DNA from 2 places in the Rhodococcus sp. 2G genome. Region 1 is predicted to be linked to the other one. Evidence: riboswitches for the same ligand, from Rfam matches in the RefSeq annotation. Region 1 holds a riboswitch; the other holds the start of a gene.
The links. A riboswitch is a leader RNA that binds a small molecule or an ion and turns the genes downstream of it on or off. The one in region 1 is predicted to bind S-adenosylmethionine.
Positions count from the first base shown of each region.

Region 2: it holds a riboswitch for S-adenosylmethionine, as region 1 does, so the genes downstream of both, BO226_RS23450 (aminotransferase class V-fold PLP-dependent enzyme) here and BO226_RS15430 (LLM class flavin-dependent oxidoreductase) in region 1, are expected to answer to the same signal.

Region 1 covers NZ_CP018063.1:3,275,794-3,283,287, reverse strand. Annotated here, with positions in the region: gene BO226_RS15445 (ABC transporter ATP-binding protein) at 1-35, shown strand, start outside; gene cobU (bifunctional adenosylcobinamide kinase/adenosylcobinamide-phosphate guanylyltransferase) at 35-1,381, shown strand; gene BO226_RS15435 (sulfite exporter TauE/SafE family protein) at 1,445-2,218, opposite strand; SAM riboswitch class I at 2,368-2,460, shown strand; partial or broken gene BO226_RS15430 (LLM class flavin-dependent oxidoreductase) at 2,858-3,265, shown strand; gene BO226_RS15425 (DUF559 domain-containing protein) at 3,389-4,249, shown strand; gene fgd (glucose-6-phosphate dehydrogenase (coenzyme-F420)) at 4,375-5,388, shown strand; gene pta (phosphate acetyltransferase) at 5,572-7,494, shown strand, end outside.
Region 2 covers NZ_CP018063.1:4,938,937-4,946,430, forward strand. Annotated here, with positions in the region: gene BO226_RS23445 (Pls/PosA family non-ribosomal peptide synthetase) at 1-2,608, opposite strand, end outside; SAM riboswitch class IV at 2,774-2,891, shown strand; gene BO226_RS23450 (aminotransferase class V-fold PLP-dependent enzyme) at 2,960-4,273, shown strand; gene BO226_RS23455 (LLM class flavin-dependent oxidoreductase) at 4,482-5,099, shown strand; gene BO226_RS23460 (winged helix-turn-helix domain-containing protein) at 5,162-5,692, opposite strand; gene BO226_RS23465 (YbaK/EbsC family protein) at 5,912-6,385, opposite strand; gene BO226_RS23470 (RNA-guided endonuclease InsQ/TnpB family protein) at 6,490-7,494, opposite strand, start outside.

The DNA.
Region 1 (7,494 bases):
TCCTCCCGCTCCGCGACAGCACGAAGGACCACTGATGGAGGTCGTGCTCCTGGGAACCGGCGCGGCGGACGGGTGGCCGAACCCGTTCTGCACGTGTGCATCCTGCGCGGATGCCGCCCGTCGCGGCGAGATCCGCGGGCAGACCGCGGCACTCGTCGACGATGTGCTGATGCTCGACTGCGGTCCGGAGGCGCCCCGCGCGGCCGTGCGGCACGGCAGGTCGCTGGCGCAGGTGCGGCATATCCTCCTGACCCACGCCCATGCAGACCATCTGGGCCCGCAGGCATTGTTGTTCCGGTCGTGGGTGGCCGCCGGCGTCGAACTCGATGTGATAGGTCCCGCCGACGCGCTCGACACCTGTAGACCCTGGGTGGCTCCCGACGCGCCGGTGCGTTTCGTGCCGGTCGAGCCGGGGGACTCGCTCACCGTCGGCGACTACTCGGTGCGCGTTCTTCCCGCACGGCACAAGGTCTTCCGCGACGGCGACGCGGTGCTGTACGACCTGTCGGGCCCCGGCGGGTCGCGGTTGCTGTGGGCGTGCGACACCGGGATGTGGCTCGCCGAGTGGTTCGAGGCCGTGCGCGACGCCCGGTTCGACGCGGTATTCCTCGAGGAAACCTTCGGCGACCGTTCCGAATTGTCCGAGGGTCACCTCGGCCTGCCCGAGTTCGGCGCGATGGTGGATGGTCTGCGCGGTGTCGGTGCCGTCACCGAGAACACCGAGGTGGTCGCAGTGCATCTGGGTCACCACAATCCGCCCATCGACGAACTGCGGAATCGTCTGCAGCAGGTGGATGCTCGTCCCGGTCGTGACGGTGAGGTGGTCCACGTGGGTGAAGGGACTCCGGTCGTGCCGCATCGGACGCTGGTTCTCGGGGGAGTGCGGTCGGGCAAGTCGCGGCACGCCGAGGAACTACTCGCGTCCTGCCCGTCCGTCACCTACGTCGCCACCGGCGGGACACGAGAGGGTGACGCGGAGTGGGCGGAACGTGTTGCACTGCATCGGGAGAGACGACCGAAATCGTGGTCGACGATCGAGACCCCGGACGTGGCGAAGGTACTGCGGGACGCGGACGAACCCCTGCTCGTCGACTGTCTCGGAACCTGGCTCACGGCACGACTCGACCTCCACGACGTGTGGAACACAGAGAATTCCGCTGCCGTCGACGCCGACATCGACGATCTCCTCGATGCGTGGCGGCAGGCCCGGGTCCCCGTGGTCGCGGTCAGCAACGAGGTGGGCAGTGGTGTGGTGCCGGCGAGTGCGTCGGGGCGGTTGTTCCGCGACATGCTGGGTCGGCTCAATGCGCGGGTCGCCGAGGCCAGTGAGTCGGCAACTCTCGTGGTGGCGGGGATTCCCATTTCTCTGAAATCGAATTGATACCTGTTCTTCTCGTAACGCTGCGGACAACCCCGGCAGAGGCGAATTCCGGAAAGTGGTGCGTCAGGCGAGCAGTCGGTAAAGCCCGATCAGCCCCACCACGACGATCACCGCCCGCAGCGCGACCGGCGACAGGCGCCGGCCGTAGTGGGAACCGAGATAGCCACCGATCAAAGAACCCACCGCGATCAGTGCGGCCACGGTCCAGTCGATCCGGTCGAACGCCACCAGGATGTACGCGCACGCGGCCACGACGTTCACCACCAGCGACAGCAGATTCTTCACCGCGTTCTGTCGCTGGATGTGGTCGTGCAGCAACGCTCCGAACAAACCCATGAGCAGAATGCCCTGCGCCGCCGTGAAATAGCCGCCGTAGATGCCGACGGCGAAAGTGCCGACGACGAGCAGTGTCATCCGCACCGGTCCGAGGTGGCCGTCGGCGTCGTCGCCGGTTCTGCGGGCCACCCACGCCTGGATCTTCGGCTGGAACACGACGAGGGTAAGGGCCAGGAGGAGCAGGATGGGTACGACCGTCTCGAAGACGGTCTCAGGCAGGTGGAGCAGGAGCCACGCTCCTACCAGTGCCCCGCAGAACGACGCCGGGATCTGCCATCGCAGCCGCTCCCATTGCCCGCGCAGCTCGCGCCGATACCCCCAGGTGCCTGACACACCTCCAGCGACCAGGCCGATCGCGTTGGACATCGTCGCGGTCACCGGGGGCACACCGAACGCGACGAGCGTCGGGAAGGTGATGAGAGTGCCGGATCCGACGAGGGAGTTGATCGCTCCGGCGCCCAGTCCGGCCAATGCGACGAGGAAGAGTTCGAGCGGGGTCACCGAGGCGAGTCTACGGCGTACCGAAACCGGCCTTGTCGTCGATGCCGGGGCACCGCGTCGACATCGACATCGGTCTCGACGAGGAACGGATTTCCGTCACAGTGAGAGAAAGCCTTTCCGCGGCGTGCCGCACTCCGTAGCTTGAGGCGCGACCATCCAGAGCGACCGAGAGACCTGGCTCTACGACGTCGCAGCAACCCCCCGTACGCGGGTGCGGGTGCTACCGCCGGGATCGATGGAGGAACGAGCATGACCCGCTGGACCGAGCGCGCCTCGTGGTGCCGCCTGCACATCGACCTGTGCCGCGGTACTTCGCAGCGGTGTCACGGCGGTACTCCGCAGCGGTGTCACGGCGGTACTCCGCAGCGGTGTCACGGCGGTACTCCGCAGCGGTGTCACGGCGGTACTCCGCACCGGTGTCATAGCGGTACTTCGCACCGGTGTCATAGCGGTACTTCGCACCGGTGTCGTCGCTGAGCCGAACCGCTCGCCGAACCTCCCGTCGTTCTTCGCCGCGTGAGTCCCGGCCCGTCCGCAGGGGGACGGGCCGGGACCCACGTCTGCACCCTCGCTTTCCCACACCCGGCATTCCCGAAAGGCCCATTCCGATGGCTCCCGCCCACAGGACGTCGCCGTGAGCACGTCCACCCGGGCACGACAGTCGAAGCGGTCGAGGCGTACCGGTCGGCGTTCCGTCCGTCGCCGATCCTGAGGAAGCCCTACGTGGTGGTCTCGGCCGACGCGGTGGTCGCCGACGACGACGCCACCGCACGCGAGTTGGCGTCGACCTACGGGCATTGGACGCACAGCATCCGCTCGGGCCACGGCGCGATCCCGTACCCGGACCCGGAGACCACCCCGCCGCTGACCGACGAGGAGCGAGCCCTCGTCGACGACCGCATCGTCACCCAGTTCGTGGGGGCGCCGAGCTCGGTGGCGGAGCGTCTCGACACCCTCCGCCGAGTAACGGACGCCGACGAACTCGTCGTCACCTCGGTCACCCACGGCCACGAGGACGTTCGTCGAGACCGGTGTTGTTGTCGATAACTCGCGAGAAATCGACAACAACACCGGTCTCGATTCGGCGCGTCTGGGGATAACGTCGAAAGTTCTCCACAGACGGCGGATTCGGGGTACCGGGAACGCAGGAGACCGGGCACGCTCGCGCTCATGGTCGACTTCCACGAACCGTTCGCCGGCACCGATGCACTGGCGGCCGGATCGGTGACGCGGTATCAACTTCGGCACTACTTCGTGAAGCTTCATCGCAATGTGTACGTCGCTCCGGGAGTCGAAGCGACCGCGCTGCTACGCGCGAAGGCCGCCTGGTTGTGGACCGGAGGCGCCGGGGTACTGGCCGGACCGTCCGCAGCCGCCGTGCACGGGACCCGTTGGCTCGACGCGTCGTTGCCCGCGGAGATCGTGCGGCCCGGAAAACTGCACTCGACGCCGGGCATCATCGTTCGCAGCGTCGACGACATCGAATCCTGCGTCGTCGACGGAATGACGGTGACGATACCGGCCCGAACGGCCTTCGACCTCGCGCGCGGTGCGGACCTCGATCGGTGCGTCGAAATGGTGGACGCGCTCTGCAATGCGACCGGAACGAAGGTCCACGAGATCGAAGCGGTGGCCGCTCGGAACAAGGGCGCTCGGCACCTCGCGTCCGTACGGAAGGTTCTCGAACTCGTCGACGGAGGTGCCGCGTCACCACCGGAGACGCACACGCGGCTGCTGATCGTCCGGTCCGGTCTGCCCGTGCCGGAGACGCAGATCGAGATCTACGACGGTGGGCGGTTCGTGGCACGTGCGGACATGGGCTGGAAGCAGTGGAGGGTCCTCGTCGAGTACGACGGTGCGCAGCACTGGACCGACCGAGTACAGCGGACCATCGACATCGACCGCTATGCGTTGCTGTCGGAGCTCGGTTGGACCGTGGTGCGTGTCGGCGCCGACCTGCTGTATCGGCGACCTCGAGTCCTCGTCGAAAGGGTGCGACGCGCGTTGCACCGCGCCGGTGCCCTCGGGTGACCTGTCGAGACCGGTGTTGTGTGCGATTCTTCGGTGAATTTCGAACACAACGTCGGTCTCGACCGACGACGAGCGTCCGGTGGGCATACTCGGGGACATCGGAACGCGAACGGTCGGAGGAATCTGTGGCTCAGGGTTTGAAGTTGGGATACAAGGCGTCGGCGGAGCAGTTCGGCCCGCGCGAGCTGGTGGAGTTGGGTGTGTTGGCCGAGGCGCACGGGATGGATTCGGCGACGGTGTCGGATCATTTCCAGCCGTGGCGGCACAACGGTGGGCATGCGCCGTTCTCGTTGGCGTGGATGACCGCTGTGGGGGAGCGCACCGAAAGGTTGCAGCTGGGCACGAGTGTGCTCACGCCGACGTTCCGGTACAACCCGGCGGTGATCGCGCAGGCCTTCGCGACGATGGGGTGTCTGTATCCGGGACGGATCTTCCTCGGGGTCGGCACCGGTGAAGCACTCAACGAGATCGCCACCGGCTACGCCGGCCAGTGGCCGGAGTTCAAGGAACGTTTCGCCCGGCTGCGCGAATCGGTGCGGTTGATGCGCGAGTTGTGGCGCGGAGACCGGGTCGATTTCGAGGGCGAGTACTACACCACCAAGGGGGCGTCGATCTACGACGTGCCCGAGGGTGGCATCCCGGTCTACGTCGCCGCCGGTGGCCCGGTCGTGGCCCGCTATGCCGGACGCGCGGGGGGCGGGTTCATCTGCACCTCCGGCAAGGGCATGGAGCTCTACACCGACAAACTGTTGCCGGCCGTGGCGGAGGGGGCGGAGAAGGCGGAGCGGGATGTCGCGCAGATCGACAAGATGATCGAGATCAAGATCTCGTACGACACCGATCCGGACAAGGCGTTGGAGAACACCCGGTTCTGGGCACCGCTGTCGCTCACGCCGGAGCAGAAGCATTCCATCGACGATCCGATGGAGATGGAGGCGGCGGCGGATGCGTTGCCGATCGAGCAGGTCGCCAAGCGGTGGATCGTGGCGTCGGATCCGGACGAGGCGGTCGAGCAGGTCAGGGCGTATGTCGATGCGGGGTTGAATCATCTGGTGTTCCATGCGCCGGGTCATGATCAGAAGCGGTTCCTGGAGTTGTTCGAGCGCGACCTCGCCCCGCGCCTGCGCGCACTCACCTGACGTCCGACCCGCAAGGTGCCGCTTCTCCGCTGAGTAGGAGCGGCACCGAGCAGCCCGACACCCCGCGCGTGCTGCAGACCCAGTCCTGACATCCCGCGACTCCCATGCCCGGCCGGACACCTCCGGCCGGGCGTGCGCGCGGGTACGCGGGACGGAGCAAAGTTTGCAGTTAGGGTGGAATCCATGAGTGCTGCTGCAGGGTCCGTCTCGAGCATCTACATCGCAGCTCCGGAAGGGGACACCGGGAAGTCGACGGTCGCCCTGGGCGTGCTGCAGACGCTGTGCGCGTCCACCGCCCGCGTCGGTGTCTTCCGTCCCATCGCGCGCTCCGACAGCGACATCGACTACATCCTCGAACTGTTGCTCGAACACACCACCGTCGACCTCGCCTACGAGGACTGCATCGGCGTCACCTACGACGACGTCCACGACGACCCGGACGCCGCGCTCAGCGACATCGTCGGCAAGTACCACGCGGTGGCGGACCGCTGCGACGCCGTCGTCATCGTCGGCAGCGACTACACCGAGATCGCCAACCCCAGCGAACTGTCGTACAACGCCCGCATCGCGGCGAACCTCGACGCCCCGGTACTGCTCGTCCTGCGCGGTTCCCGCCGCACGCCCTCGGAGATCGCCCAGCTCGCCGGTGTGTGTGCGAACGAGCTCGCGGGACAGCATGCGCATCTCGGCGCGGTGGTGGTGAACCGCTGCGACCCCCATGCACTCGACGAGATCGCCCGGGCTCTCGGCGACCGCACCGAACCGGTGTGGACGCTCCCGGAGGTGCCCGCACTGGTCGCGCCGACGATGGCCGAGCTGCAGACCGCGATCGGAGGCGAGCTCTACAGCGGTGACCCCGACCTGCTGCAGCGGGAAGCGCTGCGGATCATGGTCGGTGGCATGACCGCCGAACGGATTCTCGAGCGGCTCACCGACGGCGTCGTCGTCATCGCTCCCGCCGACCGCTCCGACGTCATCCTCGCGCTGGTCAATGCCAATGCCGCCGAAGGATTCCCGACGCTCGCCGGCATCATCATGAACGGGGGCCTGCTGCCGCACCCGATGATCGCGCAGCTTGTCACGGCCTTGAAGCCGTCGCTGCCGATACTCACCACCGAACTCGGCACCTTCGACACCGCCTCGGCTGCCGACCGCACCCGAGGCCGCATGGCCCTCGGCGCACAGCGCAAGATCGACACGGCACTCGCGCTCATGGAACGACACGTCGATTCCCGTTCTCTGCTCGACCGGTTGCGACTGCCGCGACCGTCCGTGACCACCCCGCAGATGTTCGAATACCAGCTCATCGACCGCGCGCGGGCCCAGCAGCGGCACATCGTGTTGCCCGAGGGCGAGGACGACCGCATCCTTCGAGCCGCCGGACGCGTGCTCCAGCGTGGCATCGCGAAGCTGACGATCCTCGGCGACGAGGCAGCCGTCCGCCAGCGGGCGTCGGAACTCGGGGTGGACCTGTCGCAGGCGCAGATCCTCGACCCGCGCACTTCCGAGCACGCCGACCGGTTCGCGGAGGAGTACGCGCGGCTGCGTGCCCACAAAGGCATGACCGTCGAACGTGCACGCGAGATCATGCGCGACATCTCATATTTCGGCACGATGATGGTGCACCTGGGACTGGCCGACGGCATGGTTTCGGGCGCGGCCCACACCACCGCCCACACGATCCGCCCCGCCCTCGAGATCATCAAGACCGAACCGGGCGTCTCCACGGTGTCGAGCATCTTCCTGATGTGCCTCGCCGACCGTGTCCTCGCGTACGGCGACTGCGCCGTCGTCCCCGACCCGACCGCCGACCAGCTCGCCGACATCGCGATTTCGTCCGCCGCGACCGCCGCCCGGTTCGGCATCGACCCGAGGGTCGCGATGCTGTCGTACTCCACCGGCGAATCCGGTTCGGGTGCCGACGTCGACAAGGTCCGCTCGGCCACGACGTTGGTGCGGGAGCGGCGACCCGACCTGCTGGTGGAAGGTCCGATCCAGTACGACGCGGCGATCGAACCGACGGTCGCGAGCGCGAAGCTGCCCGACTCCGACGTCGCCGGACGCGCCACGGTGTTCATCTTCCCGGACCTGAACACCGGCAACAAC
Region 2 (7,494 bases), 1.7 Mb from region 1:
GGGTGTCGTGCACCCACCACACGAGCAGCGCGACCCCGGCGGCGATCGAGACGACGGGCAGGCCGCCGAGCAGGATCGACGACAGCGCGTAGACCGGCACCCACCTGCCGCCCCGCGGCGGTATCGCGGCGGGCCACGGCCGGTCGGCCTTGCCGGCCTTGCGGGCGGGGGAGCCCGACCAGTTCTGCCCGGCCTTCACGCGACCGAACACCGCGGATCCGGCCTCCACTTCGGCGTCCTTACCGATCCGCGCGCCGGGGGCCAGAAACGAGCGGGCGCCCACCGTGGCGCCGGCACCGATCCGGATGCTTCCGATGTGGACGACGTCGCCGTCCACCCAGTAGCCGCCGAGGTCCACCTCCGGCTCGACGGCACACCCGTCGCCGAGTTCGAGGAGACCGGTGACCGGTGGAAGACTGTGCAGGTCGACGTCGCGGCCGACCTTCGCTCCCAGCGCCCGCGCGTACTGCCGCATCCAGGGAGCGCTCGAGATGTTCACGGCACCCACGGCCTCGGACAGTCGCAGAGCCGTCCACAGCCGGAGATGGACGCTCCCACCGCGTGGGTAGCTTCCGGGCTCTATGCCGCGCAGGAGCAGACGCGAACCCGCGACGGAGATCGCCATGCGCCCGACGGGCGTGAGGAACAGCAGGACACCGAGCGCGACCCACCACCACGACAGGGTGACGGTCCACGGCACGTCCACGACGAGCGCGACGACGTTGTTCAGGATCGCCAGCCAGGTCACCCACTGCAGTCCGGTGAGGGTGGTGAGGACGGCGGTCACGGCGATCTGCCCGAGCTGGGCGAGCCGCGGCACCGGGGTCACCTCTCGCGGTGTCGCCGCTTCCGTCGGCGCGAGTTCGTCGAGGTAGACGGCGAGCGATCCGAGCCTCGGGTGGTCGTACAGTTCTGCGACGGTCATCTCCGGATACCGGCTCCGCAGCGCCGTGACGAGTTGCGCCGCCGCGAGGGAACCACCGCCGAGTTCGAAGAAGTCGTCGTCGACGCCCTCGATCCGGGCGCCGAGGATGTCGGTCCACAGTTCGGCGACCCATTCGGCGGTGGGATCGAGACCGAGTGCTTCCACCGAGTCGGCATCGGCGCCGGGCAGCGGCCACGGCAGAGCGTTGCGGTCGACCTTGCCGGACGTGCGGGTGGGCAGTTCGTCGACGAGCGCGAGTCGGGGGACGAGCGCGGCCGGGAGTTGTTCGGACAGCAGGTCGTGGGCCGACGCGATGTCGAAGTCCGGATCGGTGGAGGCGAGGTATCCCACGAGGATCGAATGTCCCGCGGCCGTCTTGCGGACCGCGCACGCACCGCCCGCCACGCCGGGCAGGTTCTGCAGTGCGTTGTCGACCTCGCCGAGTTCGATGCGGCGGCCACCGATCTTGACCTGGTCGTCGGCGCGTCCCTGGAACAGCAGACCGGCGCGGTCGAGCGTCACGAGATCACCGCTGCGGTAGGCGCGGTCCCAGCCGAGCATGGGCATCGGAGCGTACTTCTCGGCGTCCTTCGCCGGATCGAGGTAGCGCGCGAGGCCGACACCACCGATGACGAGTTCACCGGTCGCGCCCTCCTCGACGGGGTTGCCGTCGGCGTCCACGACGGCGAGATCCCATCCGTCGAGGGGCAGGCCGATGCGGACCGGTCCGGTGCCGTCCATCAGCGACGCGCAGGCCACGACCGTCGCCTCGGTGGGGCCGTAGGTGTTCCACACCTCGCGTCCCCGAACCGCGAGACGTTCGACGAGATCGGGTGGGCAGGCCTCGCCACCGAAGATGAGCAGACGCACCGCCTCGAGGGCTTCGGCCGGCCACATCGCCGCGAGGGTGGGCACCGTGGAGACGACGTTGATGTTGCGCGAGACGAGCCACGGCCCGAGGTCCATGCCGGAGCGGACGAGCGCGCGGGGCGCCGGAACCAGGCAGGCGCCGTGCCGCCAGGCGAGCCACATCTCCTCGCACGAGGCGTCGAACGCCACGGACAGCCCGGCCAGGACCCGGTCGCCGGGACCGAGCGGCTCCCCTTGGCAGAACATCCGCGCTTCCGCGTCGACGAAGGCCGCCGCATTGCGGTGGGTGACGGCGACACCCTTCGGTGTTCCGGTTGAACCGGAGGTGAAGATGATCCACGCGTCGTCATCGAGGTTCGGGCCCCGCACCACCGGGGTGCCCGACGGCGCGGCCGTGCCCGGTCCGATGCCCTCGTCCGTGACGATGGCGGTGACCTGCGCTTCCGAGAACACGAGTTCGGCCCGCTCGTCGGGATCGTCGGCGTCGACGGGGACGTACGCGGCGCCCGCGGCGAGAATGGAGAGAATCGTCACATACAGGTCGCTGCGCCCGGAGGTCATGCGGACCCCGACCCTGTCGCCGGCCCCGACGCCCGCGTCGTTCAGCGCATACGCACCGGCGATCACCGCCTCGACCAGTTCGGCGTATTCGAGGACCGTCGCGCCGTCGTCGATCGCGGGGGCGTCGGGATGTGCTTCGGCAGTGCTCCGCAGCAGGTCGACGAGGGTGCGGGCGGGTGGAGCGTGCGACGCGCGGAGGAACTCGTCGGGGATGGGGGACCGGCCGACGGGGGTCGAGGTTATGGCTGGCAATTCCGCTGGTCCTTCTGCTCGATGGTGCTTCCGGTTATCTCACGTCCGGGTGGACGGCAGGTGAACGTTCGGCGCGCAGAACGCGTGTCGGCGTCGTGCGGTGCCGGGCGACGCGGAGCTGTGCGGGGTTGACACGGCCCGGTCGTCCTGCCATTCTCTTCGCCAGGTCATGAGTACCAGCGTCAAGCCCCGGCTAGCTGGTCGGCAACCCTCCAACCGCGGTGGGGTGCTCCGGGTGACGACCGGGCCGTGAATCCACTACCGGACACGGCAAGCGCGGACTCCGCCGGCGACGAGAATTCTCCGTCGTAGGCGTCACCGGCGGGTCCCCGAGTACACAAGGGATTTGTCATGACTGCTGTAGCCACCACCACCTGCATCGCTCCCTTTGCCACCGTTTCCGGCTGTGACGTGCAGGTTCCGCTCGTCCAGGGGGGTACCTGCACCTATGCGAACTTCGACTACGCGGCGAGCGCACCGGCGCTGTCCGCCGTCACCGACCGCATCACCGAGCTGCTGCCCTTCTATGCGAGCGTGCACCGCGGCGCCGGATACGCTTCGCGGATCAGCACCACCGCCTACGAGGACGCCCGCTCCTCCGTGTCGCGCTTCGTCGGCGCGGCCGACGACCAGGTCGTCGTCTTCACGCGCAACACCACCGATTCGCTGAACCTGCTCGCGAGTGCGGTGCCCGGCGATGTCGTGGTGCTCGACATCGAGCACCACGCGAATCTGCTGCCCTGGAAGAACTCTCGCATCGTCGAGGCTGCGGACACCGTCTCCGAGACGGTGTGGCGTCTCGCGGTCGAACTGCAGCGCGCACCCGCGGCCCTGCTCGCCGTCACCGGTGCTTCCAACGTCACCGGTGAGGTCCTGCCGATCGCCGAACTCGCCGAGCTCGCACACGCTTCCGGTGCCCGGATCCTCGTCGACGGTGCGCAGCTCGTGCCCCATCGCCGTGTCGATCTCGTCGAGCTCGGTGTGGACTACCTCGCCTTCTCCGGCCACAAGCTGTACGCGCCGTTCGGTGCGGGAGTGCTCGTCGGCCGCCGAGACTGGCTCGACGCCGCCGAGCCGTACCTCGCCGGTGGCGGCGCGGTGCGCGAGGTGCGCCTCGATCACACCGAATGGTCCTGCGCCCCTGCGCGTCACGAGGCCGGCACCCCCAACGTGCTCGGCGTCGCCGCCCTTGCCGCCGCGTGCGATGCGCTCGCCGGTTTCGACGCCGACGCGGTGATCCGTCACGAGGAGGCCCTGTGCGCCCTGCTCGTCGACGGTCTGCAGGCCATCGACGGCGTGGAAGTGCTTCGGCTGTGGAACGATTCGGCCGACAGTGTCGGGATCGTCACCTTCACGGTCGACGGCTACGAGCCCGGCCACGTCGCCTCCTATCTGTCCGCCGAGTACGGCATCGGCGTCCGTGACGGACGCTTCTGCGCCCACCCGCTGCTCGCGCGGGTCGGTCGTGCCGGCGGAGCCGTCCGGGCGTCGCTCGGACTCGGCAGCTCGTCCGACGATGTCGAGCGGCTCCTCGGAGCGCTCCGGTCGCTGGTCGAGAACGGGCCGACGTGGGTGCACGCGAAGACCGCCGGCGTGTGGAACCCCTCGCCGGAGACGCGTCCCGGCCTCGGAGCGACCGACGGCGACGCATCTCCGTGCGTCTAACGGTCGACAATTCCCCATAGGATCAGTAGGGTAATTCGCATGGGACGGACGAGGACGATCGCTGCGGCACGCTGGTGCCGTCGTCATGTCGACCTCTGCCGTACGGCATCGGGAATCTGTCCGGACTGAAGGTCTTCTCCCTCACAGTCTTCCGGCTCACAGGCCTATCCCTCCGTGCCGCTCCGCGGCCCGTACCGAGAGGTATCCCATGTCCGTCGCATCCACCGTCACCCCTGTATCCGCAGACCCGGCCGTCGTCGAGTCCGCCGCGATCCGGCCGTTGCGCGTCGCCGTCGAACTCACCGGTCACTCCGGGCCCGACTACTGGGCCGACCTGACCCTGGGACGTGTCGGCGACCCGCCGCTCGACCTCAGCGCCGATGTATCCAACGTCGTGCGGGTGCGTGCCGCCGACCTGCGTGAAGCCGGGAAACTGCGCGACCGCATCCGTGCAGAGGCCGCCGAGGAGGGCCGCGATCCCGATTCGGTCACGGTGCTCGTCGACGTCGAGATCGTCCTCGCCTCCGATGCCCGCACCGCCCGCACCCGCCGCACCCGCCCGGAATCGACTCGCGGGGAGGCCGGCACGCTGTCCTATGTCGGAACGCCGCACGGTCTCGCCGGGCTGATCGCGGACATCCATGCCGTGCAGGTCGCCGACGGCGTCACGCTGATCCCGCTCGCCGCGCCGTTCACCGTCGAGCATCTCGTCGACGGAACGCTGCCGTGGCTGGAGTCGCGCGGCCTCGTCGAGGTCTCGCCGACCGTCGTCGAGGTCCTGCGCCGGTTCGGTGAGGGCGCTCGGACATCCGTGCGCGCTTCCTGACACGCATCGGTATTGCGAAGGAGGGGCAGGAGTTTCGACTCCTGCCCCTCCTTCGCATGCGTTCACGCCGTACGGCGGTCGAGTGATTCGACGACGTGTACGCGCGGATCGGGGTCGAACCGGTAGCCCGACCCACGGACAGTGGTGATGATGTTGCCGAAACGTCCCAGCTTGGAACGGATCCGGGAGACATGGACGTCGACACTGCGGTTGCCGCGGTCGGTGTCGAAGTCGTCGTTCTCCGAGTATCCGGCGCCGAGCGGCCTCAATGCCGCGCGGGACACCGCGACGCGGGGCCGCCGCACCAGGTGCGCGAGGATCTCGAATTCGCTGTGACTCAACTCGACCCGCTGATTGTCGAGCACCAGCCCGCGGGCCGGCAGATCGATGACCAGAGGGGTCGGGCCGGGGCTGAGAAGAGTGTGGGTGCGCGCACCCGGGAGCAGATCGAGCGCGGTCTCCCGCAGAGCATCGGCGAGGGCGGCGAGATCGCCCGCCGACCCGGCGTTCGTGTCCGAGATCTGCACGATGAGAACGAGTTCGGGGGAATCGACCGAGCTGCCGGCCGGGTTCTCGATGGAGGACGTGGTCATGGAAGGGCTCCGCTGGTCGGAAGGTGAACGGCGCCGGGCAGGCAACTACCCGCAGCAGTGCGGCGCCGGAAAAGAGGAAGGGATGGTGCGGATCTCAGAACGCACAGAGGCACGAGCGGGTGCGACACAGGTCGACATGCCTGCGGCTCCACGCTCGGACTGTCACGACGGAAAGTGTACCCGGATGGAGATGCCGGTGGTACCGGTAGGTGGACCGTCTCAGTCCACGTCGACATCGATCGCCGCGGTGATGCGCATGAGCTCCGAATAGACGGTCCGGAACAGTGTGTTCGGGCATCCACCCGACGCCCACAGATCGGGGTAGTGCTGCAGCGCACGGTCGATGTAGGTGGGCAGGTTCGTGGGATGACCGAGCGGTGCGACGCCACCGAGCGGCTGGCCGGTGACCTCCGTGACCAGGTCGGAGGAGGCCGGCACGAGTTCGCCGCCGAGCCGCTCGCCGGTCCGCTCGACCGACACGCGATGCGCCCCGGACACCAGCAGCAGGATCGGGTCGTCATCGAGCAGGAAGACGAGCGACTTCACGATCGCGCCCACCTCGACACCGACCGCGGCGGCGGCCTGCTCAGCGGTGTGCACGGTCTCCGGCTGCTGGACGATCAGACCGTGATGGCCGCGGGCGATGAGCGTGTCCGAGACGCGGTGGGCATTCGGATGCAGCGACCTGGTCATGGATCAAGAGTAGGAAAATCGCCGCCCGATGGGCGCGGTTCCGAGGACGCGTCGTCGTCGTGTCGTGTCGTGGGGTGGCTCGATACAGTCCGTACGTAAACAAGTTACCCTTCGGTATTAACGCCTCTCCTGCCAGAAGGCAGGAGATTCCCGGCTCGGACCGCAACCGAACCACCCAGGAGGTGATCCGCCTGTCTGACGTCGTCGACACCGGTGTGGCCACGCTCCGCCACAGCCAGAATCACTCTGGCAGCGTTCCGGTCCCGGCATGCGCTGTAGTCGCAGGCCGAGCATCGGAAGGTTCGTTCGCCGAGTTCGAGGCGTTGCTTGGCTCTCGCGAAACATCTCGAACACGTCATCGACGTGTATGCGGGCCGTACCAGCACCACCTTCCGGCCGGCCCGCGTGCCCTGCTCGACGAGTTCGCGCTTCGCAGCGCCGATCGCGGCGTCCGCCGCTTTCCTCGCCATCGTGGATCGGGCGAGGAACGGGGGGCGGAAATCCTCCACGGCGATCAGTGCGTGGTGTGCGACCACCCCGCGCGCCCACATCCGTGCCTCGTGCTGGTTCCGCCGAGCGGCCTTCTTCTGCACCTGCGACGCACGTTTGCGGGCTCGCCGGTATCCGCTGGACGGTCGGCTTCCCTTGGGTCTGCGTCGGCGAGCCATGGTTCGTTGCGCCTTCGCCAGCTCCGCCGCGCAACGCTTGCGATGACCCCGGTGCGGCAGGTCGAACCGCTCGTCGGTGGTGGTTGCCGTGTGGGTCACTCCCCAATCGACACCGATCGCCGAACCAGGCGGCGCCGGAGCCGGAGGTTCGGTGCTGCGGGTGACGACGAACGACGCGTACCAATCTCCGACCGAGTCGCGGGTGATGCGCACACTCGACGGTTCGGATGGCAGTTTCCGCGACCACACCACCGGAATTGTGACGCCCTTCGGCAAGCGCAATCGGCCTTCCTGGATCCGGAAGCTGCGACGGGTGTACTCGAGAGTCGGCGACGTTGCCTTCCGGGACTTGAACTTCGGGCGGTTGCGTCCTTTCACCGCGAACGACGAGTCGAGCGCACGAGCGTAGGTCCGCAACGTCTGTTGTTGAGCGACCTGGGA